4 regions of the Arthrobacter ginkgonis genome follow, and region 2 is predicted to be linked to each of the others. Evidence: riboswitches for the same ligand, from Rfam matches in the RefSeq annotation. Region 2 holds a riboswitch; each other region holds the start of a gene.
What was found. Region 2 has a riboswitch for thiamine pyrophosphate ahead of thiC (phosphomethylpyrimidine synthase ThiC). Riboswitches for the same ligand answer to the same signal wherever they lie in the genome.
Positions count from the first base shown of each region.

Region 1: it holds a riboswitch for thiamine pyrophosphate, as region 2 does, so the genes downstream of both, ABD912_RS06340 (ECF transporter S component) here and thiC (phosphomethylpyrimidine synthase ThiC) in region 2, are expected to answer to the same signal.
Region 3: it holds a riboswitch for thiamine pyrophosphate, as region 2 does, so the genes downstream of both, thiO (glycine oxidase ThiO) here and thiC (phosphomethylpyrimidine synthase ThiC) in region 2, are expected to answer to the same signal.
Region 4: it holds a riboswitch for thiamine pyrophosphate, as region 2 does, so the genes downstream of both, ABD912_RS01615 (YkoF family thiamine/hydroxymethylpyrimidine-binding protein) here and thiC (phosphomethylpyrimidine synthase ThiC) in region 2, are expected to answer to the same signal.

Region 1 covers NZ_BAABEO010000008.1:812,537-820,199, forward strand. The annotation lists gene ABD912_RS23535 (ATP-binding cassette domain-containing protein) at 1-1,911, opposite strand, end outside; gene ABD912_RS06340 (ECF transporter S component) at 1,915-2,535, opposite strand; TPP riboswitch at 2,591-2,721, opposite strand; gene ABD912_RS06345 (DUF4235 domain-containing protein) at 2,808-3,077, shown strand; gene mnhG (monovalent cation/H(+) antiporter subunit G) at 3,097-3,579, opposite strand; gene ABD912_RS06355 (monovalent cation/H+ antiporter complex subunit F) at 3,576-3,842, opposite strand; gene ABD912_RS06360 (Na+/H+ antiporter subunit E) at 3,839-4,495, opposite strand; gene ABD912_RS06365 (Na+/H+ antiporter subunit D) at 4,492-6,129, opposite strand; gene ABD912_RS06370 (Na(+)/H(+) antiporter subunit C) at 6,126-6,611, opposite strand; gene ABD912_RS06375 (Na+/H+ antiporter subunit A) at 6,608-7,663, opposite strand, start outside.
Region 2 covers NZ_BAABEO010000035.1:14,405-22,067, forward strand. The annotation lists gene ABD912_RS22350 (alcohol dehydrogenase catalytic domain-containing protein) at 1-50, opposite strand, end outside; gene ABD912_RS22355 (MFS transporter) at 50-1,615, opposite strand; gene ABD912_RS22360 (helix-turn-helix transcriptional regulator) at 1,771-2,664, shown strand; gene ABD912_RS22365 (SDR family oxidoreductase) at 2,678-3,445, shown strand; gene ABD912_RS22370 ((R)-mandelonitrile lyase) at 3,489-3,908, shown strand; TPP riboswitch at 4,037-4,145, shown strand; gene thiC (phosphomethylpyrimidine synthase ThiC) at 4,161-5,789, shown strand; gene ABD912_RS22380 (PepSY-associated TM helix domain-containing protein) at 5,968-7,455, opposite strand; gene ABD912_RS22385 (hypothetical protein) at 7,641-7,663, opposite strand, start outside.
Region 3 covers NZ_BAABEO010000023.1:247,277-254,939, forward strand. The annotation lists gene ispG (flavodoxin-dependent (E)-4-hydroxy-3-methylbut-2-enyl-diphosphate synthase) at 21-1,187, shown strand; gene ABD912_RS17320 (GNAT family N-acetyltransferase) at 1,261-2,052, shown strand; gene ABD912_RS17325 (proline--tRNA ligase) at 2,222-4,039, shown strand; gene ABD912_RS17330 (sulfite exporter TauE/SafE family protein) at 4,036-4,851, shown strand; TPP riboswitch at 4,919-5,041, shown strand; gene thiO (glycine oxidase ThiO) at 5,035-6,225, shown strand; gene thiS (sulfur carrier protein ThiS) at 6,222-6,485, shown strand; gene ABD912_RS17345 (thiazole synthase) at 6,520-7,302, shown strand; gene moeB (molybdopterin-synthase adenylyltransferase MoeB) at 7,311-7,663, shown strand, end outside.
Region 4 covers NZ_BAABEO010000006.1:18,662-26,324, reverse strand. The annotation lists gene ABD912_RS01630 (energy-coupling factor transporter transmembrane component T family protein) at 1-72, opposite strand, end outside; gene ABD912_RS01625 (ABC transporter ATP-binding protein) at 69-1,871, opposite strand; gene ABD912_RS01620 (ECF transporter S component) at 1,876-2,505, opposite strand; gene ABD912_RS01615 (YkoF family thiamine/hydroxymethylpyrimidine-binding protein) at 2,534-3,202, opposite strand; TPP riboswitch at 3,235-3,344, opposite strand; tRNA gene ABD912_RS01610 (tRNA-Lys) at 3,547-3,619, opposite strand; gene ABD912_RS01605 (hypothetical protein) at 3,737-4,396, shown strand; gene ABD912_RS01600 (DUF2252 domain-containing protein) at 4,429-5,823, opposite strand; gene ABD912_RS01595 (hypothetical protein) at 6,328-6,945, shown strand; gene ABD912_RS01590 (inorganic phosphate transporter) at 6,956-7,663, shown strand, end outside.

The DNA of each region.
Region 1 (7,663 bases), on a different contig from region 2:
GTCGTTGCCGACCAGCGCGGTGCCCCAGGCCGCCATCAGCCCGGCCACCGCCAGCGGCCAGGCCCGGCGCAGGAACGCGAACGGTCCCACCCCGGAGAGCGGCAGCAGGGCCAGGCAGGCGACCACCACGACGGACGCGCTCACCCAGTCCAGCGTGGCCACCAGCCCCGCGGTCACCAGCAGCACGGCGACCATTTTGGCCAGCGGGTTCGCGCGGCCCAACACGCTGCGGGCGGCGGCATCGGCGACGGCGATCCCGGGATCCCGTCCCGGCGTACCGGCACCGGCCGCCCCGGCACCGGTCACGCCACTGCCGCCCGGGACAATGCCAACCGGGACGGTGCCGACCGCGACGGTGCGGGCGCCCAACGCCGCGGTGAAGTGCTCGTCGTGCGTCACGGCCAGGACCGTGCGGCCGGCGGCCAGTTCCTCGCGCAGCAGCAGCGCCAGTTCGCGCCAGGTGTTGGCGTCCTGGCCGAAGGTGGGCTCGTCCAGCACCAGCACGTTGGGGCCGGCGGCCAGCACCGTCGCGACCGAGAGCCGGCGTTTCTCTCCCCCGGACAGGGTGAAGGGGTTGGCGTCGGCCAGGTGCCCCAGCCGGAGCCGGCCCAGCAGCTCGTCCACGCGCCGCTCCACCTCCTCGGGGGTGAAGAGCGGGCGCCCGGTGCCCGGGTGGCGCGCGTGGCGCGGTCCGAAGGCCAGCTCTTCACGCACGGTGGAGGCCACGAACTGGTGCTCCGGTTCCTGGAACACGGTGCCGATGCGGCTGACCAGGTCGCCGGCCTTCCAGCGGAAGGGGTCCGGGGACAGCCCGCCGGCGAGGTCCGGCGCGGCACGGACCTGCCCGCCGGCCGGTTCCAACAGCCCGGCCAGCGTCAGCGCCAGCGTGGATTTGCCGGCCCCGTTGGGGCCGGTGATGCCGACCGCCTCGCCGGCGCGCAGGTCCAGGTCCACGCCGGAGAGCACCGCGCGCCGACCCTTTGGGGACCGGCGGCGGCGGGACGCTTCGCGGGAAACCGCCAGGCCGGCGGCGGCAAGCAGGACCGGTCCCGGCGTGGCGTCCGGCCGGCCTGCCGCCCGTTCGACGACCGGCACGTGCCCGGGCACCCACACCCCGGCCTCGATCAGTTCGGTGCGGACAGGGCCCTCGGCGAACAGTTCCTCGGGGGTCCCGCTGTGGGACACCCCTCCCCCGGGTTCGAGCACCACCACGCGGTCCATGTGCCCGGCCCAGGCGGCCAGGCGGTGCTCGACGACCACCAGGGTCGCCCCGGTGGCGGCCACCGCGGCGATCACGGCGTCGCGGACTTCCAGCACGCCGGCGGGATCCAGGTTGGCGGTGGGTTCATCCAGCAACACCAGTCCCGGCCGCATGGCCAGGATCCCCGCCAGCGCCAGGCGCTGCTTCTGCCCTCCGGACAGGTGCGCCGTCGGGTGGTCCAACGGCACGTCCAGCCCCACGGCATCCAAGGCCGCGGCCACGCGGTCCCAGATTTCCGCGCGCGGGACGGCCAGGTTCTCCGCCCCGAACGCCACGTCGTCCCCCACGCGGGCAAGGACCACCTGGGTTTCCGGGTCCTGCTGGACCAGTCCGGCCCGCCCGCGCGAGGCCTCGGCCGGGCGGCCGTCGACGAGCAGGTCGCCGAAGTCCTCGGCCTCCTCGTCGTGGTGCAGCACTCCCGCCAGGGCGTGCAGCAGGGTGGATTTGCCGGCCCCGGACGGGCCCACCAGCAGGACCCGCTCCCCGGGGGCGATCTCCAGGTCCAGGCCCCTAATGGCGGGGGCGGAGCGGCCTGCGTGGCGCCAGCCCCACCCGCGCGCGGACACCGCGGCCGGCACCACGGCTTCCGGCCGGGCGCCGGCCCCGCCGGGCGCGGAGGCGGCCGCCGTCGTTCCGGTGTCTGCGGACATGGCCTAGCCGAACACCGGTTCCTGCGCGGCCTTGCGCGAGGCGAGCGCGGACAGCGCGCCGGTGCGGGCCAGGGCGCGCGTGGCGAGCCAGGACAGCAGGCCGGCGATGACGACGCCGGAGAGGGTGGTGCCGGCGACGTACACGATCTTCATGGCGGTGGTGTATTCGGGGAACCAGTTGAAGATGAAGGCGTCGTTGATGCCACCGAACAGGCCGGCGCCGGCGCCGGCGAGCAGGGCGGTAACCAGGTCCCAGCGCCGGTAGAGGAACAGCGCGAAGACCAGTTCCGCTCCCAGGCCCTGGATCAGGCCGGAAGCCAGGACCGTCAGGCCGAACTGGGAACCCAGGAACGCGGAGACGACGGCGGCGACGAGTTCGCAGAACAGGGCGGCTCCCGGCTTGCGGATGATCAGGGCGCCCAGGACCGCGGGGAACAGCCACATGCCGGTGACCACGGAGGATGCGGGCGGGAAGAACAGGAACAGTCCGCCGATGCCGGCGTAGGCAAGGTTCCAGCCCCAGAAGATGACGCCGGAGGCGACCGCGATCACGGCGGCGACGACGATGTCGACGACGCGCCAGGAACGGCGTGCGGCGGGGACGGTGTTGACCGGGTGGGCCATGATGTATTCCTCCTTGAGGGCAAGGAGGGGAGGGATTCGGCGGCATGTGCCGCTGCACCCTGAGATCTCGACTCCCTTCGCCGGTACTAGCCGGAGCAGGTTCGAGGGTCTGCGGCGATCCGCACTCTCAGCGCCCTGGCTGCACGGCCGTACGGGCCGGGCGCAGGCGCTCCCCTGTCGTTTGTTTCAGTCATGCCATAGTACAGCCACGCTATGCTGTGGCCGTACCGCCCTTTGTCTGGTTGGGCATCGTCTAGTTGGGAGAACCGTTGATGAAGACACTGCTCAAGCTGGCCGGACCCTTTGTGACCCTCGCCGCCGGGTTTGCCGGCGCCAAGGTGGTCGAACTGGTCTGGACCAAGGTCACCGGCGCCAGGCCGCCGCGGCCAGGCGACACCGAGGCCAACGTGAAGTCCTCGCTGCGCCAGGTGCTGGCCTTCGCCATGGTTTCCGCGGCCGTGGGGGCCGCCATCGAGGTCCTCACCGGCCACGGCACCCGGTTCGCGATCTCCCGCCTCGGCCAGGACGCGGACGAGTCCTAGCCCTCCGCCCTCCGGCCGGCTAGGTGCCGGCCGGACCGGCGGCGGCACCGCCGTCAGGGCCCGCGGCGTCCAGGCCGGCGTCGTGCCCGGCGGGTTCGCGGCCGGAGGATTCGCGTCCGTGGCCCTCCGCTCCGGCCCCGTCCTGCAGCGCCGCCCGGGCCACGACCTGGTCCAGTTCGTCGACGAGCAGCGTCTCCTTCTTCAGGTGCTTGGTGCGGTAGCCGGCCCGGCCCACCATGTGGGCGCTGACCGGTGCGGTCAGCAGCTGCAGCAGCCAGGCCAGCAGCAGCACCGGCACCAGCGCCCAGCTGCGCAATTCGATCGCCACCGCGGACAGCAGCAGGACCAGGCCCAGCACCTGCGGCTTCGTGGCCGCATGCATGCGGGAGAGCAGGTCCGGGAAGCGCAGCATGCCGATGCCGGCGGCCACCGACATCAGGCAGCCCACCACCAGGAACACGCCCGCCACGGCCTCGAGCACGGTGTCCAGGGCGCCGCTCATGAGTTCCTCCGGTCGGTCACGTAGCGGGAAACCGTCACCGAGCCGATGAAGCCGATCACGCAGGCGGCCACCACGAACACCAGGTTGTTCGTGTGCTTGTTCACCGCCATGTCCACGCACAGCGCGGCGGCGACGATCATCAGCAGCACGTCCAGCGCCAGCACGCGCTCAAGGATGGACGGTCCGCGCGCGATCCGGACGATGGCCAGCGCGGCGGCGACCGAGAGCAGCACCCCGCAGATCCAAGCGACGGCGATCATCATGGCGCCTCCTCCCCTGCGGTGATCCCGCCGGGCGGGGTGAAATCGTGGTTCTGCGGCGGCGGGGAGGCCTGGCCTGCCCGTTCGGCATCGATCCTGGCCACCTCCTCGCGCGTGCCCATGATGCGAATCAGCCGCGCCTCGATGTCCAGGATGTGGCTGTGGACCTTTTCCACCTCGGCGTGCGTGTTCACGTTGAGCACGTGCAGGTACAGCGTGGAGCTGACGCGGTCCACCTCCACCACGAACGAGCCCGGCACCAGGGTCAGCGCATGGCCAACGGCGGTGACCATGAGGTCGTCACGGGTCCGCAGGCGCACGCCGACCACGGCGCTGCGCACGCGCGGTCCGCGGAACACGGCCAGGGCGAAGACCTGGAAGCTGGCCAGCACCACGTCCCAGAGGAACCCCAGCGCGAACACGAAGGCCCGCCAGACGTTGAAGCGTCCGCTCAGTTCCACCGGCGGCAGCCGGAACACGTTGACGACCACCAGGGCGATCAGGAAGCCGAACACCAGGTTGCCGGCGGAGAAGTCCTGCCACAGCGCCCCCCAGACCAGGGCCATCCACACCAGCAGCGGCAGTTCGATCCAGAAGGTCAGACGCGGCCCCTGCTGCGCGGCGCCCGCGCCGGGCCGGCCTCCGCGCCGGATCACTTCAGGCTCCCGGGCTCGTAGGTCGCCTCGGCGCCGAAGACGGCCTCGATGTACGGGGTGCGCTCGAGCATCTGGCTCGCGGCCTGCTCGCTGAGCTGGAACAGGGGGCCGGCGAACACCGTCAGGGCAACGCCCAGGGCCACCAGGCCGGCGGTGGGCCCGACCATGCCGCGGGGCAGCAGGGCGGTGTCCCCGCGGCCGCTGAAGCGGCTACCGGAGTTGGCCACGGAGCGGTAGGTGGTGATCGGGGACCCGTCGGCGGCCGTGACCAGCAGCAGCGGGTCGGGGTTCTCCGCGTCCTCGGCCTTGCGCCAGAACGCCCGGTTCCAGACGCGCGCCACCGCCAGCAGCGTGAGCAGCGAGGTGGCCACGGAGCCGCCCACCAGCACCCAGCCCAGCGGGGTGTCCAGTTCCACGCCGCCCTGGATCAGCCCCAGCTTGCCGAGGAACCCGGAGAAGGGCGGGATGCCGGCCAGGTTCATCGCGGGGAGGAAGAAGAGCACCGCCAGCACCGGGGACAGCCGGGCCAGCGAGCCCAGCCGGTCCACGTTGGAGGTGCCGCCGCGGCGCTCGATCAGGCCCGTGACCAGGAACAGGGAGGTCTGCACGATGATGTGGTGCACCACGTAGTACACCGCCGCGGCCAGCCCCACCACGTTCCCGACCGCGAGCCCGAAGACCATGAAGCCGATGTGGCTGGTGAGGGTGAAGGAGAGCATACGCTTGATGTCCGCCTGCGCGATCGCGCCGAGGATCCCCACCAGCATGGTCAGCAGCGCCACCACCATCAGCAGGGTGTTGATCCGGTCCCCCGGGAAGAGCAGCGTCTCGGTGCGCACCATCGCGTAGACGCCCACCTTGGTGAGCAGGCCGGCGAACACCGCGGTCACCGGGGCCGGCGCGGTCGGGTAGGAGTCGGGCAGCCAGAAGGAGAGCGGGAAGACGGCGGCCTTGATGCCGAAGGCCACGAACAGCATCAGGTGCAGCACCACCTGCGTTCCGTAGTCGATCTGTCCGAGCTTGATCGCCAGGTCCGCCATGTTCACCGTTCCGGTGGCCGCGTAGATCATGGCGATCGCCAGGAGGAACAGCACCGAGGAGACCACGGAGACGACGACGTACGTCACCGCCGCGCGGATGCGCGCCGTGGTGCCGCCGAGGGTCAGCAGCACGTAGGAGGCGGTCAGCAGGATCTCGAAGCCGACGTAGAGGTTGAACAGGTCCCCGGCGAGGAAGGCGTTGGAGACGCCGGCGACCAGGATCAGGTAGGTCGGGTGGAACACGGAGATCGGGCCGTCCTCGTCCCCGTCGGCCATGCCCTGGCCGGTGGCGTAGAGGAGCACGGCCAGGCTCACGCAGGTGGAGACCACCAGCATGAGCGAGGAGAACTCGTCCACGACCATGGAGATGCCCCACGGGGGCGCCCAGCCTCCGAGCAGCACGGCCTGGGCCCCGTGGCGCCAGGCGCCCACCAGCATCCACGTCTCCAGCGCCAGCGTCAGCACCAGCGTGGAGATGGTGACCGCGCGCTGGGCGCCGGTGTGCCGGCGCAGCACGAAGGCCAGCGCGGCGCCGAGCAGCGGCAGGGCGACGGCAAGGGGGGCGAAGGAGACGGCGGCCAGCGGGGCGCTCATCGCTGCCCTCCGGTGCCGGCCTCGCCGGCGAGCGTGCCGGCGTCGTCCGCTGCGGACGGGAGTTCCGTGGGGTCGAATTCGGTGGTTTCGAGCGGGATCTCGGTGTCCTCCTCGGGGTCGAAGCTGGGCTGGGCCGCGACGCGGCGGTCCTCGACGTCGTCGACGACCTCGTCACGGCGCGCGATCACCCAGGAGCGGTAGATGATGGCCAGCAGGAGCGCGGTGACCGCGAAGGTGATGACGATCGCGGTGAGGATCAGCGCCTGCGGCAGCGGATCGCTGTAGTCCTCGGCGGGGGTGCCCGCCACGTAAAGGGGGGCCAGGCCGGGAATGCCGCCGGTGGCCAGGATCAGCAGGTTGGCCCCGTTGCCGATCAGCACGATGCCCAGCAGCACCCGGGTCAGGCTGCGCTCGAGCAGCAGGTAGATGCCGGTGGCGAACAGGACGCCCATCACCGCCAGCAGGGTCACGTTCACGGTCACCGGGCCGCCTCCAGTTCCTCGTCCTCGGGTTCCGCGTGCGGCGCGGTGGGGCTGCGCCCCTCGGTGCGTTCGTCGATCTCCGCGCCCAGGCTGCGCAGCACGTCGGCGACCAGGCCGACCACCACCAGGTACACGCCGATGTCGAAGAACGTGGAGGTGACGAACTTGTGGTCCCCGAACAGCGGCAGCGAGAACTCGAACACCGCTGACTGGAAGATCTGGCCGCCGAACGCCAGGGGCAGCATGGCGGTGAACCCGGCGATCGCCAGCCCCAGCCCCAGCAGGGTGCCGGGGCTGACCGGGGTGGCCTCGGCCAGCTCGAAGCGCCCGCCGGCCAGGTAGCGGATGGTCATGGCCAGGCCCGCGAGCAGGCCGCCGGCGAATCCGCCGCCGGGGCTGTTGTGCCCGGCCAGCAGCAGGTAGATGGAGAACAGCAGCAGGGTGTGGAAGATCAGCCGGGTGACCACCTCGATGATGATCGAGCGCCGTTCCGGGGCCAGCGTCCGCCCGGCCACCAGCCAGGCCTCGCGCTGGGAGAGCGCGAAGCTGCGGGCCACGCGCAGCGCGGCGGCGTCGCGGCGGGGGGCGTGGATCGACTCGGAGCCGCGGTCGATGCTGCCGCTGGCGATGTCCGCGGTGGTCCGGCGCTTGTCGCCGCGGCCGCGCACGAAGATCAGGCTGGCGACGCCGGTGGCGGCGGCGGCGAGCACGGTGATCTCCCCGAACGTGTCCCAGGCGCGCAGGTCCACGAGGGTCACGTTGACGATGTTCTTGCCCGCGCCCCCGTAGTAGGCCAGCTCGGGGAAGTCCAGCGAAATGGGGGCCGCGGTGCGCGAGGCCATGGCGGTCGCGGCGATGTAGATCATGGCCGCGGCGAAGGCGACGCCCAGCAGCGCGCGCAGGAACCTGTGCCCGGACGGGTTGGTGGTCCACAATTCCACGGGCAGCGTGCGCAGCGCCAGCACGAACGCGACCAGCACGATGGTTTCCACCAGCAGCTGGGTCAGCGCCAGGTCCGGCGCTCCCTGCAGCGCGAAGATCAGGGCCATGCC
Region 2 (7,663 bases):
ACGTCGATCACGCGCACGTCGCCGGCACCGAACATGTAGGTTGCTCGCATCAGGTAGTTGTTTCCGTTTCTCTGTGTCCTGTTGGCTGCTTCCAGCCAACAGGGTCGGGTTGGGTTGTGGGAGTCCCTGCCGTTACGGGTACTGGCAATACCCCCTTGGCAGGGTCGCTCGGGCCAGTGGGGTGCGGCCGCCGCCGGCGAACGGCATCCCAACGAACGGCATCCCAGCGGACAACGAGTCCGACGACGGCGAGCAGCGCGAGGGCGAGCAGGACCGTGCCGCCGCCCAGGGCGGCGGAGACCTGGGCGGCGGAGACCTGGGCGGCGAGGACCCCGGCGGTGTTGCCGGTACCTGCGGCGGCGGCAACGAGCACGAGGATGCCGATGCCCAGCGAGCCGCCGAGCTGGTGGGCGGTGTTCACCACGCCGGACGCCGCACCGGCGTCCCGGGACCCGACGCCGGCGATGCCGGCCGCGGTCAGCGGTCCGAACGCCAAGCCCTGCCCGATGCCGATGAGGGCCATCGGCAAGGCCACGGCCACGACGTACGGGCTGTCCGCCTCCAGGCGGCTGAGCCACCCCATTCCCGCCAGGGTGGCCGCGATGCCGGAGGCCAGGAGCGCCGTGTTGCCGATCCTCCCGGTCAGCCGCGGAACGGCGAGGGCCACGAAGAAGTTCACCACCGTCATCGGCATGAACGCGAGCCCGGCCTGCAGCGGGCCGAACCCGTAGACGCCCTGGAGGAACTGCGTGGTGAAGAAGAAGTAGCCCATCATCGCGCCGACGAAGAGCAGCCGGGCTAGGTAGGCGCCCGAGCGTTCCCGGCTGGCAAACAGGCCCAGCGGCATGATCGGCTGCCGGGCCCGGGCCTCGTTGAGCACCAGGCCGCCCATCAGCACCACCCCGGCGGCAAGCGCGCCGAGGGTGGCGGGGTCGCCCCACCCGGCGTCGGCCACATGGACGATGCCGTAGACCAGGGAACCCATGCCCAGCGTCGAACAGGCCGCCCCGGCGAGGTCGAAGCGCCCGGCGCGGCGTTCGGTCTCGGGCAGTTGCCGCAGGGCGGCAAAGACCATCACGACGGCGATGGGTGCGTTGATCAGGAACCCCACCCGCCAGGAGAGCCAGTCCGCCAGCAGGCCTCCCAGCACCAGCCCGACGCTGGCCCCGATGCCAGCGGTCGCACCGTACGCGGCCAGGGCCCGGGTTCGCTCGCGCCCCTCGGGGAAGCCGGCGGTCAGCAGCGCCAGGCTCGAGGGTGCGAGCACCGCGGCGCCCACGCCCTGCACCGCGCGGGCGGCCAGCAGCCACGCCGCGGAGGGCGCGGCCCCGATCGCGAGCGAGGCGAGGCCGAAGACCACCAGGCCCGCGACGAACACGCGCCGCCGCCCGAGGATGTCCCCGGCGCGCGCTCCGAGCAGCAGCAGGCCGCCGAACACCAACACGTAGGCGTTCTGGACCCAGGACAGGTCCGCTGCGGTGAATCCCAGCTCGTCGCGGATCTTGGGCAGGCCGGTGATCACGATCGAGGTGTCCAGCACGATCATGAAATAGCTCACCAGGATGATCGCCAGGACCGCCGTGGGATTGCTGCGGCGGGTGGATCTCTTGTTCACTCGTAGTCCTTCGGGTGCGTCGGTACCGGCCCGGGGCGGCTCCGGTCGGGTTGCCTTTCCAGAGAAACAGCGTCCCGGCGCGGGCGGGAGGTCCTGCCGTTACAGGTACTGGCAGGGCCTCCCGGAACGCGTCCCGGGCTTCTAGCGTGGAAGGCATGGACAATCGGAACGACATCCGCGAATTCCTGGCCACCCGGCGGGCCAAGATCACCCCGCAGCAGGCGGGGCTGCCCGCCTACGGGGGAAACCGGCGAGTTCCCGGGCTGCGCCGGGAGGAGGTCGCGATGCTCGCCGGGGTGAGCATCGACTACTACATCCGGCTTGAGCGCGGAAACCTCAGGGGCGTCTCGGACAGCGTTCTGGATGCGCTGGCGCGCGCGTTGCAGCTGGACGAGGCCGAAAGGGCCCACCTCTTCGACCTGGCCCGGGCGGCGGCTCCGTCCACCCCGGCAGGCCGCCGGCAGGCCCCGCAGAAGGTGCGGCCCACCCTCCAGCGCGTGCTGGACGCCATGGGCACGCCGGCCTTCGTGCGCAACGGCAACATGGACATCCTGGCGGCGAACCGGCTCGGTCGGGCGCTCTACGGCGAGATCTTCGACAGCCCCGTCCAGCCACCGAACTCCGCCCGGTTCGCGTTCCTCGACCCCCGCGCCGAGCGCTTCTTCCGCGACTGGGACCGGGTCATCGAGGATTCGGTGGCGATCCTGCGGGCGGAGGCCGGCCGCCGGCCCTACGACCGGGGCCTGTCCAACCTGATCGGGGAGCTGTCGACCCGCAGCGAGTTGTTCCGCACCCGGTGGGCCGCGCACAACGTGCGCTTCCACCGGACCGGAGGCAAGCGCCTGAACCATCCGCTGGTCGGCGACCTCGACCTGGACTACGAGGCCATGGAACTGCCCGCGGATCCGGGCCTTGTGGTCATCACCTACACCGCCGAACCCGGGTCCCCGTCCCAGGACGCGCTGAATCTCCTGGCCAGCTGGACGGCCGGCACCGAACCGGCGGACCGGACCGCGGACCGAACCTCCGAGCACGACCGACACCTCTGATGGAGCAGCACACATGAACCACCCTGACACCGTTCCCGGCGGCGTCCTCGTCATCGGCGCCACCGGGAGCGTCGGCCGGCTTGTCGTCGCTGCGGCGGCCCGCCACGGCCTGGCCGTTCGGGCCCTGGCCCGCGACGTCGGCCGGGCCGGACGCCTCCTGCCGGGCACCGAGATCGTCCACGGCGACCTTGAGGACCCGGAGACGCTCGCCCGCGCGGTGCACGGCGTCGGCGCCGTCGTCTTCACCCACGGCGCGCACAACGCCGGCGCCTACGAACGCGTCGACTACGGGGGAGTGGCCAACGTCCTGCGTGCGCTGGACGGGCGCGCGCTGCGCATCGCGCTCATGACATCGATCAACGTGACCCGCGACGACAACGGCGCCTATCAGGACCTGCTGGACTGGAAGCGCCGCTCGGAGCGCCTCGTGCGCGCCAGCGGCCACCCCTACACGATCGTCCGCCCGGGATGGTTCGACGCGGCAGGGCCCGGCGACCGGCGCCTGGTCCTCGCACAGGGCGACCGCCGCTCCGGCGCCGTCGACCGCGCCCAGGTTGCCGAGGTCCTGGTCCGCAGCCTGCTCACCGCAACGGCCGCGGGCAAGACGTTCGAGCTGTTCGCCGAGGCCGGTCCCGCCCCGCGGGACTGGGCCGGACTCTTCGCCGACGTGCTGGCCGATGTGTCCGGCGCCGTCGACGCGGCCCAGGACTCCGGCACGCTGCCCCTGGCGCGCGAGCCGGAGAGCCTGCGCGCCGACCTCGACCGGCTGCGCGCCAGCTAGCCATTTCCGGCCCAGCCCCTTTTCCCGACCGACAGGAGACCCCATGGAGATCCAACCCACGATGCCGAGCACCAAGGGCCCGGCGGAACTGTTCACCGGAGACGTCTGGTTCGACGTCATCGCCGCTCCGCGGCCGGAGCCCTCGCGTATGCGCGTCAACATGGTCCGCTTCGCCCCCTGCGCCAGGACCGCCTGGCACACCCACGCCGTGGGCCAGACTCTGCACGTGCTCGAGGGGACCGGACTCGTCCAGGCCCGCGGCGGCGACGTCGTCGTGATGAGGCCCGGGGACACCGTCTACACCCCGCCGGGCGAGTGGCACTGGCACGGCGCGGCCACCGACCACTTCATGAGCCATCTGGCCATGTGGGAGGGGACCGGCGACGCGGAGGTGCCGGAGACCGAATGGGGCGAGCACGTCACCGAGGAGGAGTACCGCGGCCAGGCCGTGGCGCGCACCTAGCGCTCCGGTCTCCGAAAAGCGCTCCGCCACGAACGCCGAAAAGCACGCGCCCGGACGCGCCCGCCGCTGTCGGACCGTGGACACGGTTCGAAAGCGGCGGGCGATGCGTGCTACGCTCCAGCGCTGTAAACACCCTCCACGGGAGCTCGCACCAGCGAGCTGAGAGGACGGCTAGGGCCGTCGACCGTTGAACCTGACCGGATAATGCCGGCGTAGGAAGAGATCAAAATGCGCACAAGCGACGCTACAACCATGTCCGCTGTCACCACTGGCCCCATCCAGGACAGCACCAAACGCTACGAGGACGTGCCCGGCTTCCCGGGCATGAGCTACCCCGTGCGGCGCGTTAATCTCAGCAATGGAGAGCACTTCGACCTCTACGACACCTCGGGCCCGTACACGGATCCGCAGGCACGCATCGACGTCGAGGTGGGATTGGCGAAAACGCGTGACGGGTGGGAACACCCGGAACCGATCGACGGCGCCGCGACCCAGCTGGTCTGGGCGCGCGCCGGAATCATCACCCCAGAAATGGCGTACGTCGCCGCCCGCGAAGGCGTCTCGCCGGAGCTGGTCCGCGATGAGGTCGCCCGCGGCCGGGCCGTGATCCCGGCCAACCACCGGCACCCCGAGTCCGAGCCGATGGTCATCGGCAAGGCCTTCGCGGTGAAGATCAACGCGAACATCGGCAACTCGGCCGTCACGTCCTCGATCGAGGAGGAGGTGGAGAAGATGGTGTGGGCCGCCCGCTGGGGCGCCGACACCCTGATGGATCTCTCCACCGGCCGGAACATCCACGAGACCCGCGAATGGATCCTGCGCAACTCGCCGATCCCCGTCGGCACCGTGCCCATCTACCAGGCCCTCGAAAAGGTCAAGGGCGATCCGGCCAGCCTCACCTGGGAAATCTTCCGGGACACGGTGATCGAGCAGGCGGAGCAGGGCGTGGACTACATGACCGTGCACGCCGGGGTGCTGCTGCGCTACGTGCCGCTGACGGCCAAGCGCGTCACGGGCATCGTCTCGCGCGGCGGGTCGATCATGGCGGCCTGGTGCCTGGCCCACCACCAGGAGAGCTTCCTCTACACCCACTTCGTGGAGCTGTGCCAGATCTTCCGGAAGTACGACATCACCTTCTCGCTCGGCGACGGGCTGCGTCCGGGGTCGATCGCCGACGCCAACGACGAGGCCCAGTTCGCCGAGCTGCGCACCCTTGGCGAGCTCACGAAGATCGCCAAGTCCCATGGCGTGCAGGTCATGATCGAGGGCCCCGGCCACGTGCCGATGCACAAGATCGTGGAGAACGTGCGGCTTGAGGAGGAACTGTGCGAGGAGGCCCCGTTCTACACGCTTGGCCCGCTCGCCACGGACATCGCCCCGGCCTACGACCACATCACCTCCGCCATCGGCGCGGCGATGATCGCCCAGGCGGGCACCGCCATGCTCTGCTACGTCACCCCGAAGGAGCACCTGGGCCTGCCCAACCGCGACGACGTGAAGGTCGGGGTGATCACCTACAAGATCGCCGCCCACGCCGCGGACCTGGCCAAGCAGCACCCCAGGGCCCAGGAACGCGACGACGCGCTCAGCCGAGCCCGCTTCGAGTTCCGCTGGCGGGACCAGTTCGCATTGTCGCTGGATCCGGACACCGCCCGCGAGTACCACGACGAGACCCTGCCTGCGGAGCCGGCCAAGACCGCGCACTTCTGCTCGATGTGCGGGCCGAAGTTCTGCTCGATGCGGATCTCCGCCGACGTTCGGACCTACGCGCAGGAGAACGGGCTGGACAGCCTGGAGGCCATCGAGGCCGGGATGGCGGACAAGTCCGCGGAGTTCGCCCGCATGGGCAGCTCCGTCTACTTGCCGATCCGCGCCGTCTGACCCCGTGGCGCTCGCCGAACGCGGCAAGGGCGCGACGGCGGTCGGCGGCTTCGGGGCCATGGACAGCTAGGTTCGGAGTCGGGCCGACGGTAGTGCAAGAGCTGCTGGAATGGATCAGCCATTCCAGCAGCTCTTGCACTATGGTTCCGGACGGTCCGCTACCGCCCTACCCGGCCAGCTACCCGGCCGGAGCCGTATCCCGGCGCCGGGCGGCGGCCGCCCGGAAGAGGTCCACCAGCAGGAAGCCCGCCAGCGAAATCCCCAGCAGCGGGACAAAGAACCCCACGAGCACCGCCACGGCGGCAACCGCCAGCACGGCCCACCACGGACTTTGGCGCAGGGCTCCGCGTCGCGGCAGCGGTCCGAAGCGCAGCCCCGTGGCCGCCTTGGGGCGCCGCTTCCACCACATCATGTAGCCCCACACCACCATGCAGGCCAGCCCGGCGGCGAGCGCCAGGAGGACCACCTGGTTCGCCACGCCGAAGAGCGTCCCCATGTGCGCGTCGATGCCCCAGCGGGACAGCTTCGCGGGCACGGAGAAGTCCTTGAAGTCGATGCTGTCCACCACGGCCATGTCCCGCGGATCCAGGGATACGGCATCGACCTGGGTGGGCCAGGACCGGTCGATCTCGGCCACGGACCAGGCCTGTCCGCCGGCCGCGCCGGGCCTGATCTCCACCTTGGCGGCGTCGATGCCGGCCCCGCGGGCCGCGGCCAGCGCGGCGTCGAACCCGCCGTTCGGGACGGTGGCGGCCGGCTCCGCCATCACGTGCCCGCTGTGGCCCTCATGGCCCATGTGCGCGTGGGATGGGTCCGCTGCGAGCTCGCGGGAGAGCGAGGGCGTTTCCCAGCCCAGCGTGGCGCGCAGCTGGGACACGTTCTCCCCGGCGTACTTCGACCAGGTCAGGCCGGTGGCGGAGAGCCCCAGGAACCCGACAACCAGCGTCAGGCCCAAGACCTTGTGCCAGCCGAGCAGGCGGGCCCGGCTGCCCTTCCGTGGTGCGTTCCCGCGCTGGGTTGGGGTGCCCGCCTTCGCGGCGCGGGACGGGCGCTGCGCCACCCACAGGGCCACGCCGCCGAGCGCGACGACCCACAGCCAGGAGGCCGCGAGTTCGCTGTAGAGCCGGCCGGCGTCGCCCAGGTTCAGGCTGCGGTGCATCTGGTCGACCCAGGTGCGCAGCGGCAGGGAGCCGCTGGTGCCGTAGGCGACCAGTTCACCCTTGACCTTCGCGGTCGCCGGGTCGACGAAGACGGCCAGCGATTCCGATTCGCCGAGGGATTCGTCGGCGAACATAACGCGGGTGGTTCCGCCCTCGGTGCCGGGCCGGACGGCGGCAGGTGCCGTGGCGGAGCCGCGGAACTCCTGTGCCGCCTGGATCTGCCGCTCCAGGGGCAGCGGCGTCCCGGGCGAACCGGTCAGCTCGGTGGCGTAGACCAGGTCCTCGATTTGTGGTGCCGCGGCGTAGAGGCCGCCGGTGACCGCGGCGACCAGCAGGAACGGGCCGACGAGGATGCCCGCATAAAAGTGCAGCCGGCGCAGGAGGGCCACAAGCCACGGGGCGGTTGCGGAGGCTGGGCTGGCGGGCGCGGGGGCAGTAGTGGGCGTGGTGGGAGGCAGCGTTGCCTCGCGCCCGGTTTCGGGGCGCGCTGAAGTACTGGAGGTCATGGTGGTCTTTCGTCCATCGGGGGAAGTGGAAACGAAAGCGCCGCACGGATCCCCAAGCAGGTGGAGGCAGGCCGGTGGAGACAGGCCGGTCGAAGCAGGGCAGGACCGTCCCGCGGCTCATGATGGACGCGGGGGACGGAACGCCAAGGCCGGACGCCAAAAACCAGGCGCCAAACGCCAAAAAGCTAGGCGGGTGCCAGTACCGGTG
Region 3 (7,663 bases), on a different contig from region 2:
CACCACCCACGGAGGAAAACTTGACCCCGGTCAGCCTCGGAATGCCGTCCGCACCGCCGCCAGTCCTCGCCCCTCGCCGCCAGACGCGCCAGATCCAGGTCGGACCGGTCGGCGTCGGCTCCGACTTCCCCGTCAGCGTGCAGTCGATGACCACCACCCCGACCACGGACATCAACGCCACCCTGCAGCAGATCGCCGAGCTCACCGCCTCCGGCTGCGACATCGTGCGCGTGGCCTGCCCCTCGGCCGACGATGCCGAGGCGCTGCCGATCATCGCCAAGAAGTCGCAGATCCCGGTCATTGCCGACATCCACTTCCAGCCGAAGTACGTTTTTGCCGCGATCGATGCCGGCTGTGCCGCGGTGCGCGTCAACCCCGGCAACATCCGCAAGTTCGACGACCAGGTCAAGGAAATCGCCCGGGCCGCGAAGGACCACGGCACCTCGATCCGAATCGGCGTCAACGCCGGTTCCCTGGAACCGGGCATCATGAAGAAGTACGGCAAGGCCACTCCGGAAGCCCTCGTGGAATCCGCCGTATGGGAAGCCTCCCTGTTCGAGGAGCACGGCTTCCACGACTTCAAGATCTCCGTCAAGCACAATGATCCCGTCGTTATGGTCGCCGCCTACGAAATGCTGGCCGAAAAGGGTGACTGGCCCCTGCACCTGGGCGTGACCGAGGCCGGTCCGGCCTTCCAGGGCACCATCAAGTCGGCGACCGCCTTCGGCGCGCTGCTCTCCAAGGGCATCGGCGACACCATCCGCGTGTCCCTGTCCGCGCCTCCGGTGGAGGAGGTCAAGGTCGGCAACCAGATCCTGCAGTCGCTGAACCTGCGGCCGCGCAAGCTGGAGATTGTCTCCTGCCCGTCCTGTGGCCGTGCCCAGGTGGACGTGTACACGCTCGCCGAACAGGTCACCGCCGGTCTTGAAGGCATGACCGTTCCGCTGCGCGTGGCCGTCATGGGCTGCGTCGTCAACGGCCCCGGCGAGGCCCGCGAGGCCGACCTCGGGGTGGCCTCCGGCAACGGCAAGGGGCAGATCTTTGTTAAGGGCGAAGTCATCAAGACCGTGCCCGAAGACCAGATTGTTGAAACACTGATCGAAGAGGCGATGCGGATCGCCGAGGAAGCGGGCGGCGGCGATGGCGAGGATCCTGTCCAAAGTGGCCCCGTGGTTACCGTCAGCTAGTAAGGGCCGGCGCGACGGCGGGGAACACCTCAGCGCGACCGTTCGCGTCCTGGCGGACGAAGACACCGATTCCTTGCGGGCGCTCGTCGCCGAGGATCCGGTGGTGAACGTGTTCCTCGATGCCCAGCTGGACTGTACCGGCACCGCCGCGCCCACCGGTAGCGGCGGCATGGTGGTGGGCCGGTTCGACGGCGAACGCCTCGAATCGGCCTGCTGGGTTGGGGCGAACCTGGTGCCCGTCCAGGCCTCGGCCGAGGCCGCGGCGGAGATCGCCGACGCCCTGCTTCCGCTGGGGCGCAACTACTCGTCGATCTTCGGGCCCGCCGACGCCGTCCTGGCGCTCTGGGGAAGGCTGCAGGAGGGGACGCAGCGGGCCTTCGACGTGCGTCCGTCCCAGCCGCTCATGGTCCTGGACCGGGCCGCCGACATCCCGCCGGCCCCGGGCCTGCGGCTGTCCACCGACTCCGACTACGACGCCGTCCTGCCCGCCTGCGCGGCGATGTTCGAGGAGGAGCTGGGCTACTCGCCGCTGACCGGCGGAGGCTCCTACTACCGGGCCCGCGTCCGCTCGCTGATCCGGCAGGGGCATTCCTTCGTGGACCTCGACGAGAACGGCCAGGTGCTGTTCAAGGCGGAACTGGGAACCGTGTCGCCGCGGGCCACGCAGATCCAGGGCGTCTGGGTGGCGCCGGCCCACCGCGGGCGCGGCCTCGCCGCGCCCTACATGGCCGCCGTCGCCGGATACGCGCTGGCGGTCGCCCCCGTTACCAGCCTGTACGTCAACGACTACAACGCGCCCGCCCTGGCCACCTACCGCCGCGTGGGATTCCGTCAGGTCGGCGAGTTCGCCACTGTGCTGTTTTGAGACTGCCCCGCTCGGGGCCCCTGCTGATCCGTGCCTCCCGCACCCCGGCGGAGCCGCCGCTTGGGCGCCATTCGGCCGTGCAGGCGTGCGGCGGGTAAATTTGGAGGCGATTCCCCAGGGGAAACCCTCTCCCAGTGCGGCGCGACGCCGCGGAAACGGATAGACAAGCGTGGTCCTACGACTTTCCACACTGTTCCTGCGCACCCTGCGCGAAGACCCGGTCGACGCCGAGGTCGCCAGCCACAAGCTGCTGGTGCGTGCCGGCTACATCCGCCGTGCCGCGCCCGGCATCTACACCTGGCTGCCGCTGGGCCTGCGCGTGCTGGCGAAGGTCGAGGCGATCGTCCGCGAGGAAATGAACGCGATCGGCGCCCAGGAAGTGCACTTCCCGGCACTGCTGCCGCGCGAGCCCTACGAGGTGACCGGCCGCTGGACCGAATACGGCGAGGGCCTGTTCCGGCTCAAGGACCGCAAGGAAGCCGACTACCTGCTGGCCCCCACCCACGAGGAGATGTTCACCCTCCTGGTCAAGGACCTCTACAGCTCCTACAAGGACCTGCCGGTTACCCTCTACCAGATCCAGAACAAGTACCGCGACGAGGCCCGGCCGCGGGCCGGCCTGCTGCGCGGCCGCGAATTCATCATGAAGGACTCCTACTCCTTCGACGTCGACGACGCCGGCCTGGAGGCCTCCTACCAGGCGCACCGCGCCGCGTACCTGAAGATCTTCTCCCGCCTTGGCCTGGAGATCGTCCCGGTGCACGCGACCGCCGGCGCCATGGGCGGCTCCAAGTCGGAGGAGTTCCTGCACCCGACCGAGGTTGGCGAGGACACCTTCGTGCGCTCGGCCGGAGGCTATGCGGCAAACGTCGAGGCCGTGACCACCGTGGTTCCGGCCGACATCGACTACGCGGACGCCCCGGCCTTCGAGGTCAAGGACACCCCGGACACCCCGACCATCGATTCGCTGGTTGCCTGCGCCAATGAGATCGCCCCGCGCGAGGACCGCGAGTGGGCCGCCGCCGACACCCTGAAGAACGTGGTGCTGGCCGTGACGCTGCCCACCGGCGAGCGCCAGCTCGTCGTCATCGGCGTGCCCGGCGACCGCGCCGTGGACCTCAAGCGCATCGAAGCCAACATCGGCGCCCACCTGCCCATCGCCGGCGAGCTCGGCATCGAGGCCGCCAACGACGAGGACATCAAGAAGGTTCCGGCCCTGGTCAAGGGCTACATCGGTCCGGCCCTCGGCCTGGACGCCGCGACGCTGGGCGAAAAGTCCGCCAGCGGGATCACCTTCCTGGTGGATCCGCGCGTGGTCGTGGGCACCGCCTGGGTCACCGGAGCCAACGAGCACGGCAAACACGTCTTTGGCCTGGTCGCCGGCCGCGATTTCACTTGGGACGGCACCATCGAGGCCGTCGAGGTTCGTGCCGGCGACGAGGCCCCGGACGGCTCCGGCCCGCTGGAAACCGCCCGCGGCATCGAGATGGGCCACATCTTCCAGCTCGGCCGCAAGTACGCGGAGGCGCTGGAACTGAAGGTCCTGGACCAGAACGGCAAGCTGGTCACGGTCACCATGGGCTCCTACGGCGTCGGCGTCACGCGTGCGGTCGCCGCCTTGGCCGAGTCCAACCACGACGACCGCGGCCTGGTCTGGCCGCGCAACGTGGCCCCGGCCGACGTGCACCTGATGGTCACCGGCAAGGGCGAGGAACTGTTCGCCGAGGCCGAGCGGATCGCGGCCGGGCTCGAGGCCCGCGGCATGGAGGTCATCTTCGACGACCGCCCCAAGGTCTCCGCCGGCGTGAAGTTCGGCGACGCCGAACTGATCGGCGTGCCGACCATCGCCGTCGTCGGCCGCGGCCTGGCCGAGGGCCTGGTCGAGGTCAAGGACCGCGCCACCGGTACGGCCGAAAACGTGGCGGTTGCCGACGTCGTGGACACCCTCGTGGCCAAGGTTCGGGGCTGGGACCTGCCGCGCCCGTGACCGAACTGCTGAACGGTTCCGGCCTGGAGAACCTCCAGGCCGGAACCATTCTCTTGGTGCTGGCGGCGGGGCTGGCCGCAGGGTGGGTCGACGCCGTCGTCGGTGGCGGCGGGCTCATTCAGCTCCCTGCCCTGCTGCTGGTCCCGGGCATCGCCCCGGTCCAGGCGCTGGCGACCAACAAGATGGGGTCGATCTTCGGAACCACCACCAGCGCCGTGACCTATTACCGGCGCGCCAGTCCGGACCTGAAGACGGCGCTCCCCATGGCGGCGATCGCGCTGGCCGGAAGCTTCGCCGGCGCGATCGTGGCCACCCTGCTGCCGTCCGCGGTGTTCAAGCCGGTCATCCTGGCCGCCCTGGTCGCGGTCGCGCTGTTCACCGCCTTCCGGCCCACCGCCGGCGAGCTGACCAGGCTGCGCCACCAGGGGCGCCGGCACTATGTCCTGGCCGGGACGATCGGCCTGGCGATCGGGTTCTACGACGGGCTGATCGGCCCGGGCACCGGATCGTTCCTGATCATCGCCATGGTGGTGGTCCTCGGCTACAACTTCCTGGCCGCCAGCGCCAAGGCGAAGATCGTCAACATGGCCACCAACTTCGGTGCGCTGGTGTTCTTCCTGCCCAGCGGGCACCTGCTTTGGGGCCTCGGCCTGCTGCTGGGAATGGCCAACATGGTCGGCGGCTACATTGGCGCCCGCACGGCGATCGGCCGCGGCGCCCGGTTCATCCGCATCGTGTTCCTGGTGGTGGTCGCCGCCCTGATCGTGCGGTTGGGGTTCGACGTCGCCATGCAGTGGATGCCCGCCGCGTAGGACTACGCCGCGCAGGATTCGACCTGGCAGTGCCCCGGCACGCACGCCCCCGAAGGTGTGCCTAGAATGGGGGAACCACGGGAGCCCGCAGACGGGCTGAGAGGGCATGGCCGGCATTCGCCGGCCCGGATGCCGACCGTAGAACCTGATCCGGGTCATGCCGGCGGAGGGAAGGTACATCCATTGCGTTGCGTCGTTGTCGGGGCCGGGATCATCGGGCTCTCGGCCGCTTGGGAACTGGCCCGTTCCGGGGTCGAGACCGTTGTCGTTGACCCGGCTCCGGCCGGCGGGGCCACCGCCGCCGCGGCAGGGATGCTCGCGGGCGTGACCGAATTCCACTACCAGGAGCGGGACTTGCTGGGCCTTTCGCTGCCCGCGGCGGCGAAGTGGCCGTCCTGGGCCGCGCAGCTGGAGGCGGCCTCCGGGCTGTCCACGGGCTTCCGGCCCGGCGGGACGCTGGTGGTTGCCGCCGATTCCGGGGACCGGGCCACGCTGGCGGACCTGCGGGCCGCGCAGGCCGCGCTGGGGCTGGCGGTCGAGGAAATCACCACGCGCGAGGCCCGTGCCGCCGAGCCCCTGCTGACACCGCGCCTGGCCGGCGCCTTCCGTGCCGTTGGCGACCACCAGACCGATCCGCGCCGCACCGCCGCCGCCCTGGTCGCCGCGCTGGAGGCGCTGCCGAACGCGCGTCTCGTCGCGGCCCGGGCGGTGCGCTGCGGCGCAGGCGCCGGCCCGTTCGTGGAATACGACGGCGGGCGGCTGGACTGCGACGAGGTCGTGTTGGCCACCGGTGGCGGCATGGTCCGGGCCGGAGGCACGGGGGAGGGGCCGGTGCGGGAGGGGCTAGCGCTGGAGGGCCTGCCCGCTCCGCTGCGCCTGCCGGTGCGCCCGGTGTACGGCGACGTGCTGCGCCTGCGCACCGTCCCGGGTGGCCCGCTGCCCTCGGGGAACGTGGTCCGCGGCCTGGTCGGGGGCCAGTCCGTCTACATCGTGCCCCGCGCCGACGGGGAAGTGGTGGTGGGGGCGACCGAACGGGAGGACGGCCGGGCCGGTGTCGGTGCCGGGGGAGTCCACCGCCTGCTGCGCGACGCGCTGCGGCTGATGCCCGCCCTGGGCGAACTGGACCTGGCCGAAACCATCGCCAGGGCGCGGCCGGGCACCCCCGACAATCTGCCGCTGCTGGGCCGGGCCGCGCCCGGGCTGGTGGTCGCCGTCGGCTTCCACCGGCACGGGGTCCTGCTCAGCGCGGCGGCGGCCGCCGCCGTTGCCGCACTTGTTGGCGTCCCGGCTCCACCCGGGCACGCAGCCGGCCCCGCTCCCTCTGATCTCGTTCCCTTTGACCCCGCACCCTTTGACCCCTGGAGGTTCTCATGACAACACCGGCACCACAGCCCGGCCCCGCGCCGGCGACGCTCAACGGCGAGGCGATCGGGGAACTGCCCGGCAGCATCCTGAAGCTGGTCCAGGCGCGGACCGGCCGCGAGCTCGGCGCGGACGGCGCCCCCGTCGACGGCGGGCGGCTGGGTGTCGCCGTCGCACTCAACCAGGAGGTCCTGCCGCGCCGGCGCTGGGCTGAAACAACCGTCCGCGCTGGCGACGCGATCGAACTGCTCACGGCGGTCCAGGGTGGTTAACGGCAAGGTGGTTAACGGCGGAGTGGCTAGCGGGATGGGAACCCTGGTCATCGACGGCATCGAACTGGGCTCGCGCCTGGTCATGGGCACCGGCGGGGCGCCAAGCCAGGCCGTGCTGGAGGAGGCCCTGCTGGCCTCCGGCACGGAACTGACCACGGTCGCCTTGCGCCGGCACACCCCCGGGGAGGGCGAATCCATCTACGCGATGCTGCAGCGCCGCGGGATCCGGGTCCTGCCGAACACCGCCGGCTGCCACACCGCCCGCGAGGCCATGCTCACCGCCGAACTGGCCCGCGAGGCGCTGGAAACGGACTGGGTGAAGCTGGAGGTCGTCGCCGACGAGGAGACGCTGCTGCCCGATGCGGTGGAGCTGCTGGACGCAGCCGAGCGCCTGGCGGCGGGCGGGTTCAAGGTCTTCGCCTACACCAACGACGACCCCGTGACCGCGCAGCGGCTCGAGGACGTCGGCTGCGTGGCCGTGATGCCGTTGGGCGCGCCGATCGGCAGCGGGCTGGGGGTGCTGAATCCGCACAACATCGAGCTGATCGCCGCCCGGGCCACGGTGCCGGTGGTGCTCGACGCCGGCGTCGGCACGCCCTCGGACGCGGCGCTGGCGATGGAGCTCGGCTGCGACGCGGTGCTGCTGGCCAGCGCGGTCACCCGCGCCCAGGACCCGGTGCTGATGGCGCGGGCATTCCGGCACGCGGTCGAGGCCGGACGGCTGGGCCGGGCCGCCGGGCGCATCCCGAAGCGTCCGCTGGCGGTGGCCTCCTCCACGCTGGAGGGCCGGGCCGCCCTCCAGCCGGTGTGCGGTTAGGAGCGATCATGGCTGTTTCCACCCCCGCACTGCCGCCGCTGGTTTCCCCGGGCCCGGAACTGACCCCGGAGGAGCTGCGGCGCTACTCGCGCCACCTGATCATCCCGGAAGTGGGCCTGGAGGGGCAGCGCCGACTGAAGAACGCACGCGTGCTGGTGATCGGGGCCGGCGGCCTGGGCTCCCCGGTGCTGCTCTACCTGGCGGCCGCCGGCATCGGGACTCTGGGCATCGTCGAGGACGACGCCGTGGACGATTCCAACCTCCAGCGCCAAGTGATCCACGGGGTTGCGGACGTCGGCCGCCCGAAGGCGGAATCGGCCCGGGACTCCATCGCCGGGCTTAACCCGCATGTGGCAGTCGA
Region 4 (7,663 bases), on a different contig from region 2:
GAGCTTGACTGTGGGGTTGTGCCTCCCCAACGGCGAGTCCGTGAACCGTCGAGGTTCAATGCCGGCGCTCACGCCCCGCGCTCCTCTCCGTGGCGGGGGACGGCGGCATCCAGGGCGGTGAGCACGGCGCACATCTGGCCCGCTGTTTCGAAAGTCTCCAGCAGCCACTCAAGGAGCGGCGGCACGGAAAGGCCGGCCCGTGCCAGCACCTCGCGCTGGGCGAGCACTTCGAAGACCGGCCCGTCGGCGATGACGGTCCCTTCGGCAATGACCACCGCGCGGTGCGCCACCGTTGCCGCGGTCCGCAGGTCGTGGGTGGAGAACAGGATGGCGCGGCCTGCCGCCGCAGCCAGCCGGAAGGATTCCATCATCGCGATGGCCGCCCGCCGGTCCAGCCCGAAGCAGGGTTCGTCGGCCAGCAGGGCGGGCCGGGGGTGGGCAAGCATGGCGGCCACGCTGAGCCGGCGTTTTTCGCCGCCCGAGAGCCGGAAGGGATTCTGGTCGGCGAGGTGCTCCAGGCGGTGTTGCCGCAGCAGCTGCTCCACCACCGGTTCCGCTCCGGCCGCGAGCCCGTAGCCCAGTTCGCCGCGGACCGTTCCCGCCACGAACTGGTGCTCCGGGTTTTGGAACACCATGCCGGGCCGCGCGCCGGTCACCTGTCCCGCGGCGGGCTCCAGCAGTCCGGCCAGGGTCAGCAGCAGCGAGGTTTTCCCGGTGCCGTTCGCGCCGAGCAGGGCGACGATCTCGCCGGGGTTGACGGCGAGATCAATGTCCGTGAGCAGTGCGCCGGGGCCCGCCGTTGCCGGGGTGGAGGAGCGGCGCTTGCGGCGGCGCTGGCCGGCCGCATTCCGATCCACCGACAGGCCCACCGCCCGCAGCGCCGGCGCTTCCCGGTGGGACGGAGGCCCTCCGGCGGGTGCGGGAAGGGGGTGTGCGCCGGCCAGGTCCTTCAGTCCGGCGCGCACCGTCTCGGCGCCGAGGCCGCCCGGGCAGCCGAAGACCGCCTGCAGCTCCGTTTCCAGCGGCAGCCAGCAGCCTCGGGCCTGCAGCTGGGGAGCCGCTTCGGTCAGGACCTCCGTGGTGGGTCCGTCGAGGAGGATTTCGCCGTCGCCGTTCAGCACCACGGCCCGGCCGGGCAGGCCGGCCAGGCCGCGGCGTCCGGCGTACTCGTCCATGCGGTGCTCCACCAGGACAACGGCCGGCCCGTATTCGTCGACCGCCCGCTCGATCGCCTCCCGGACGGAGGCGATGCCCTCGGCGTCGAGCATCGAGGTCGGCTCGTCGAGCAGGAGCACCGCGGGCTCGGCGATGAGGCTCGCGGCCAACGCCACCCGCTGGCCTTCCCCGCCGGAGAGCTGGGAGGTTTTGCGCAGCCGCAGTCCACCCGCGTGGACGGCGTGCAGCGCCGCATCGATGCGGCCGGAGATGGCAGCAGGATCAACGGCCCGGTTTTCCAGCGGAAGTGCCAGTTCCTGTTCCACATCCGGCAGGCAGACGGCGGAGGAAGGGTCCTGGGCCAGGACGCCGACGCTGCGGGACAGTTCCGCCACGTCGGTGTCCAGGGTGTCCGTTCCCCGCACCCGCACCGACCCGGACAGCTGCACCGCCACGGCGTGCGGGATGACCCCGTTGACCAACTGCAGCAGGGTGGATTTTCCGGCGCCGGAGGGGCCGAAAACCATCAGCTGCTCACCCGGTTCCAGCCGAAGGTCCACCTTGCGCAGCACCGGCCCCGTCCGGCGGGGAAATTCCACCGAGACATCGTTCAGCTCCACGGCCGGAACCGTGGACGGGGCCTGCCGGGCAGCCGTTCGGCTCCGGGCAGCGGCGCCGGGCTTGGGTTCGACGGTCCCGGGGTGGGCAGCGGCCATCAGGCTAGACCTTGCTGATCGGGTCGGGGCTGATCCGGTCGCGGCCGATCGCGAAGTTGTCGACCACTCCGGTCTTCGCCAGGGCCCCGACGATGGTTTTTGCCAGCAGGCCGCCCAGGATGAGCCCGGAGGCCAGTTGCAGGACCAAGCGCAGGACGAACAGCTCCTGGCCGTACCAGCCGAAGCGGAAAGCGGAGAAGAGGAACACCAGTCCTGCCCCGAGCAGGCCCGAGAGGGCGAAGGTGCCCCAGCCGAAGGAGCGGTAGCCGCGCAGCGCGAACGGGATCTCGCTGCCCAGGCCCTGGATCGCGGCGGAGACGAAGAGGATCGGGCCCACGGCGGAGCCAAGGAACACCACTTCGATGACCGATGCCAGCACCTCGGCGATGATCCCGACGAAGGGCCGGCGGATGATGGCCACGGCGATCGGCGCCACCAGGAGCCAGCCGCCGATCAGGAAGTGCTGGGCCAGGTCTCCGGCCGGGCCCATGAGGATGGACAGGCCGGTCCAGGCCTGGACCAGGACCCAGTAGAGGAAGCCGAATACCACCCCCAGCACCACCATGAGGACCAGGTCCTTGAGCGCTAAGGCGGGGCGTTTGCGGGCAGGGGTCAGCGTGCTGTGAGAAGTCATGGAAGTAACCCTTGAAGTAGGTGGAGGCTTAGCGGGCCGAGGGGCTGTTGATGGAGAGCGTGAGGTGGGTGGTCACGTGCTGGACGGTGCGGCCGACCAGGACCCAGCCGGCAGCCACTGTCTCGAGGATGCGGGCGATGTCGCCCTCCAGGCGGGTGACAAAATGTTCCGACTTCACGAACGTGCCCTTGGCCTTGGCGTAGTCGACGGCGGCGTAGATGTCCCGCATGTGGTCCGGGTCCACGCCGTCGCGGCCGGTGTCCTCCAGCGGGTACAGGGCCCACTCCGCTGCCGCCTGCACCCCGGTCTCCTCCAGTTCGACGATCTCGCTGCGCAGCGGGCCGGCTCCGCCGGGAAGTTCGCATTGCACTTCGCCGGGGCAGCCGCGGGAGAGGTGCACGGTGGCAACAACGTGGGCACCGCCGCGGCCGGCCGCCGAAATGAGCTGGCTCAGGTACCGCAGCAGGTCCGGCTCCCGGCCGGCCACGAAGGTGCTCACGTCGCCCGTCTGAACCTCCAGCCCGGTGGCATCGGCCTTCTGCAGCGACCCGAGGATGACCTCGGCGTAGTCGGCACTCATCACGGCCAGGGTGACCCTGGCACCAATGCCGAAGTTGTCGTGACTCAGGGTGGGGCTGCCGGCGGCGGCAGGCGCCAAGGCAGGGTCGGTGACTTCAGTGGGGTAATTCGGATGCATTTTCGCGCCCTTCTGTTGTGAGAAACAGGGCACAGGATTCGATGTTGACTCCCTGCGCTGGCATGATCCAGATCAGGTTCAACGGTCGAAACTTGAGAAGTTTCCTCTCAGCCCGGCTCACCGGACTCCCGTGTTCAGCCACGACCCTACACCGGCCCGCGTGGCCGCCGCCTGCCGCAGCGGGCGGAAGGCGGACTGTGACGCAACGGGGCTCTGACGCACCGGGAATCTGACGCAACGAAGGAAGGCCGGCGCGCAGCCGAAGCGCCCGGGCAGAGAGGCCCCGGCAAAGGGGCCGGCAAAAAGGAATCCCCGCCTCCGCGGGGAGGACGGGGATTCGGCGGTGGGCCCCGCGGGGATCGAACCCGCGACCCGCGGATTAAAAGTCCGATGCTCTACCAACTGAGCTAGAGGCCCGCCAGACCGTAAAGGCCTTCAACAATGCTAGCGGATCTCCCGGCGTTGCCTCGTGCACTCGCCGCGGACACGCCCTCCCGGCGCCACGCCCGCGGCACCGGAGTATCCTCTTGTCGCATGAGCGCAGTCCCAGCCAGCGGGTCCGGAGCCTCGGCCCCGCGCCCGCACAAGCCCGTCCCGTTCGCGCCGGTCGACTTCGAACCGTTCGTGGGCGGGGCCGATCCGGCCCGCGTGTCCGAGGCCGCCCACCTGGCCGCCGCGGCCCTGGTGCATCAGGGGCGCGCGAGCACCGATCCGGCGGTCACCCGACGGCTGGTGAAACTGGCGGACAAGGAAGGCTTGGAGGCGATCGCCGAACTGTGGGCGGAGAGCCCGCCCCGGTCCCTGCCCGGTGCCCTGTGGCGGCTGTACGCGCTGCGCGCCGCCACGGTGCAGAACCCCGAACGCATGGCGGCCTACTTCCGCGAGGGCCGGTACGTCGCGCAGGTCCAGCACGTGGTCGCCGGCGTCGCCGAGCCGCCCGGGGCGGATGAGCTGCGTTCGATGGCGGATTCGATCCTCTCCGGCGCGTTCGACGGCGAGTTCGACGTCGCGCTGGAACGTTCCGCCGCGTACTGCCGCGTCGTTGCGCTGGGCCAGACGCACCACGCGGACGCCGCCGAACAGGCCAACGAACCGCACGCGACCAAGCTGACCCGCAGCGCACGCCAACTGGTCAAGACCGCCGAGGACCTGGAGGCTTCCGCGCGGGCCTGGCGTCGCGGCGAGCTGATCTAGCGTCCACGACTCCTCCCCACCCTCGCTGCGCGTTACACGTCCCGCAGGGCCTCTAGCCGCCCGACGCGGACGGCTTCCTCCAGGGCGGCGTGGTCGGCTTCCGTCTGGTCCGCGTACCGGCCCGCCCAGGTGGTGACGGCGACGTCGAAGCTGTCGCCGTTGCCGAGGTATCCGGAAAGGAAGCGGCTGCCAGGGCTCTGGCAATGCGCCCGGGCCAGGAGTTCCCCGCACAATTCGCCGTAGGTCTCCGCCGCGGACGGGGACAGTTGGGCGAGGTCCAGCGAACCCTTCAGGTCGCGGTACTGGCGCAGGTAGTGGTCGCGAACGATGCCGTCCTCCCCCTTCACGCCGCGGACCCAGCCGAGCATGGGATCCGACTGGGCCTGCAGGATCCGTTGCGCCGCCACCACGCGGAAGCCGTGGCCGTGGAGGATCAGCTGCTGGGTGACGGCGTTCGGCGCGTCCGTGACTTTCCCGTGGGTCTCCAGGACCGAACGCCCCGCTTCCTTGGACTGCATGAACAGGAGGTCCCCGGAGGGGCCGCGGAGCATGAACAGGAAACAGCGGGTGCCGACGCTGCCCACGCCGACCACGCGCGAGGCGCAGTCCACCATGCTGTATTGGCTGAGCAGGAGGGCAGTATCGGTGCGCAGGGTCCTGCGGTACTCCTCGAAGAGGCCGGAGAGGCGGTCCCAGTCGGGGTTGGCGGGCCGGCGGACCAAGGGAGGCTGCTCGGCGATGCGCTGGATGCCGTTCTCCGTCACGGTGGTCAGCTTCTCCATCACGCGTTCGGAGGTGCTCTGGCGGGCCTTGCGGGCCGCCTGGTGGGCCATTTTCGGCAGCGCCTCCGCCTCCACTTGGTAGTAGTAGCGTTCCAGGACGGACATGTCGTACAGGCGGTGCACCGTGGTGCGGTAGGAACGCACGGAGGCAGCGGCAGCGTCCCTGCAGCGCGCTTCCGGATGGCCGTTGGCGCGGCCATTCAGCCACAGGCTGGCCGCCAGCCGCTTCACGTCCATCTCCCAGGCGCCGGGGTAGGCCTCATCGAAGTCGTTCAGGTCGAAGACCAGCCGCCGTTCCGGCGAGGCATAGAGCCCGAAGTTCGCCAGGTGCGCGTCGCCGCAGGCGATCACGCGGTAGCCGGTGGCGGTGTCGCGGGCCAGGTCGTGTGCCATCACGGCCGCGGCGCCCCGGTAGTAGGCGAAGGGCGATTGCAGCATGCGCCCGATCCGGACCGGGACCAGGTCCGGCTCGCGGGTGGTGTGCTGCCCGGCCAGGATCTCCACGGGGTCCCGCTCCGGCAGCTCGAAGCGCGCGTGGTTCCTGCGTGGAACCAGCGCGCGGACGCGCCGGCCGGCCTGCAGGTCTTCCTCGTCCGGACGGGAAACCTCCGGGCCGGGACTGTCCGGGCGGGAAACGTTCGGCATGGCTCCCCCTCGATCTGCCGGTATGTGCAGCGGTGTGGGCGGTGCCGGCTTAAATTGCCGGCGGGCCTACGGCGATTGTAGTCACTGCGGGTTTTCCGGCACCATGGATGGCCGCGACCGGGTGGGGGCGTATTGACAGAAAGGCCCGGTGGGAAGAAAACTATTGGCGGTGCCGGATCGCGGCAGCCCCGGGCTCCATCTTTCAGCCGCTACGAGCGGCCTGCCGCCGAGAGGCGCTCCCGGTTCGGCACCATAAGCTTGAGAAACGGCCCCAATCAGTACACCTAGGCCACCGACCGGCGAAACGGGCCGGAACGATGGGCCGGAGCAATTGGGCCCAGCGCAGAGGGCTTCAACAAAGACGCCGACGCCCCCGGATCCCGCACCCGTGCGACGTTCATCGCTTCCGGCCCCCGGCAGGTGGCCCGTGGTCTGTGGCCGCGGATAGCATGCGTAAACTTGTTCACGTCCGTTTCCCCCTTTGAATCCGCGGCGGTAAACCACGTGAAATTCAGCCTGTTCCCTGCGGAATACCGCGGCCTGGAACTGCTTCGCGACCTCTCCTCCGAGGTCCTGGACGGCGTGCAGATCCTCTCCCAGATGCTCGGGGCCGCCGACAACGAACAGGAAGGGCTGGCCGCCGGCCTCAACTCCACCGAGGCCCGCGCCACCGACCGGCACTACGCCGTGCTCACCCATCTGCGCACCAGCTACGTGAACCCCCTCCCGCGCGAGGACCTCTACACCTTCTCCCGGTTGCTGCACGAGGCCGTGGAGCAGCTCAGTGGGGCCGGCGACCTGCTCGTGCACACCGGAGCTGGCCGGCTTTCCCGGCGCGCTGCGGAACAGCTGGAGATGATCGGGCGCCAGGCCGAACTTGCCTCCGCCGCGATCGGCCAGCTGAACAACCTCGACGACCTCGAGGACACCTGGCTGGAAATGGTGCGCCTGTCCAAGCGGGCCAGCCGCACCCACCGCGTCTGGGTCGCCGAGCTCTCCGACCTGCAGAAGGCCTCCCTGATCGTCAAGCACCGCTACGTGGCCGACCAGCTGCTCGCCGCGGTCCACACCCTGCGCGCGGTCGCGGACCACTTGGGCCGGATCCTGGTCAAGGAATCCTGAGCACGCCCGGATGGAACAACTCCTGCTGGGCCTGGTCCTCGTCGCGACGTGTGCCTATGCGTTCCTGAACGGCTTCCGCGACGTGTCCAACTCGGTGGCCGCCGCCGTCAGGACCCGTTCGCTCACCCCGACCATCGCCGTCGTCGTCGCCGCGTTCTTCGCGTTCGTCGGCACCATGCTCAGCCAGGCGTTCGGCGCCTACCTGGTTTCCGCCGTCGAACTCAACGTTCCCGCCCACTCGCTGGGGCTGGCGATCCTGCTCGCCGGACTGGTCGCGGCCGGCGGATGGGGACTGTTCTGCTGGTGGCGGGGCATCCCGGTCTCCTCCACGCACGCGGTGATCTCCGCGCTGGCCGGCGCCAGCGGCGCTTCGGCGCTGCTGGGCGGGGACGGAGTCCACGACGCGCTGCGCATGCTGCTGCTGGGGGTGGTGGCGCCCCTGCTGCTCACCCCACTGGTCGCCTATGGGCTGTCCTTCGCACTGGTGGCCCCGGCCACGTGGCTGGCCCGCCATTCCAGCTCCGACGACGTCAACACCTGGGGCAGGGCCGCCCAGTCCATCAGCGCGTGCGCGGTTTCGCTCGGCCACGGACTGCAGGACGGCCAGCGCACGGGGGCGCTGCTGACCCTGGCGCTGGTGGCCGGGAACGTCGTGCAGCCGGGCACCTATCCGCTGGCCGCGCAGCTGACCGGCGGCTTCTTCCTGGCCGCGGGGGCG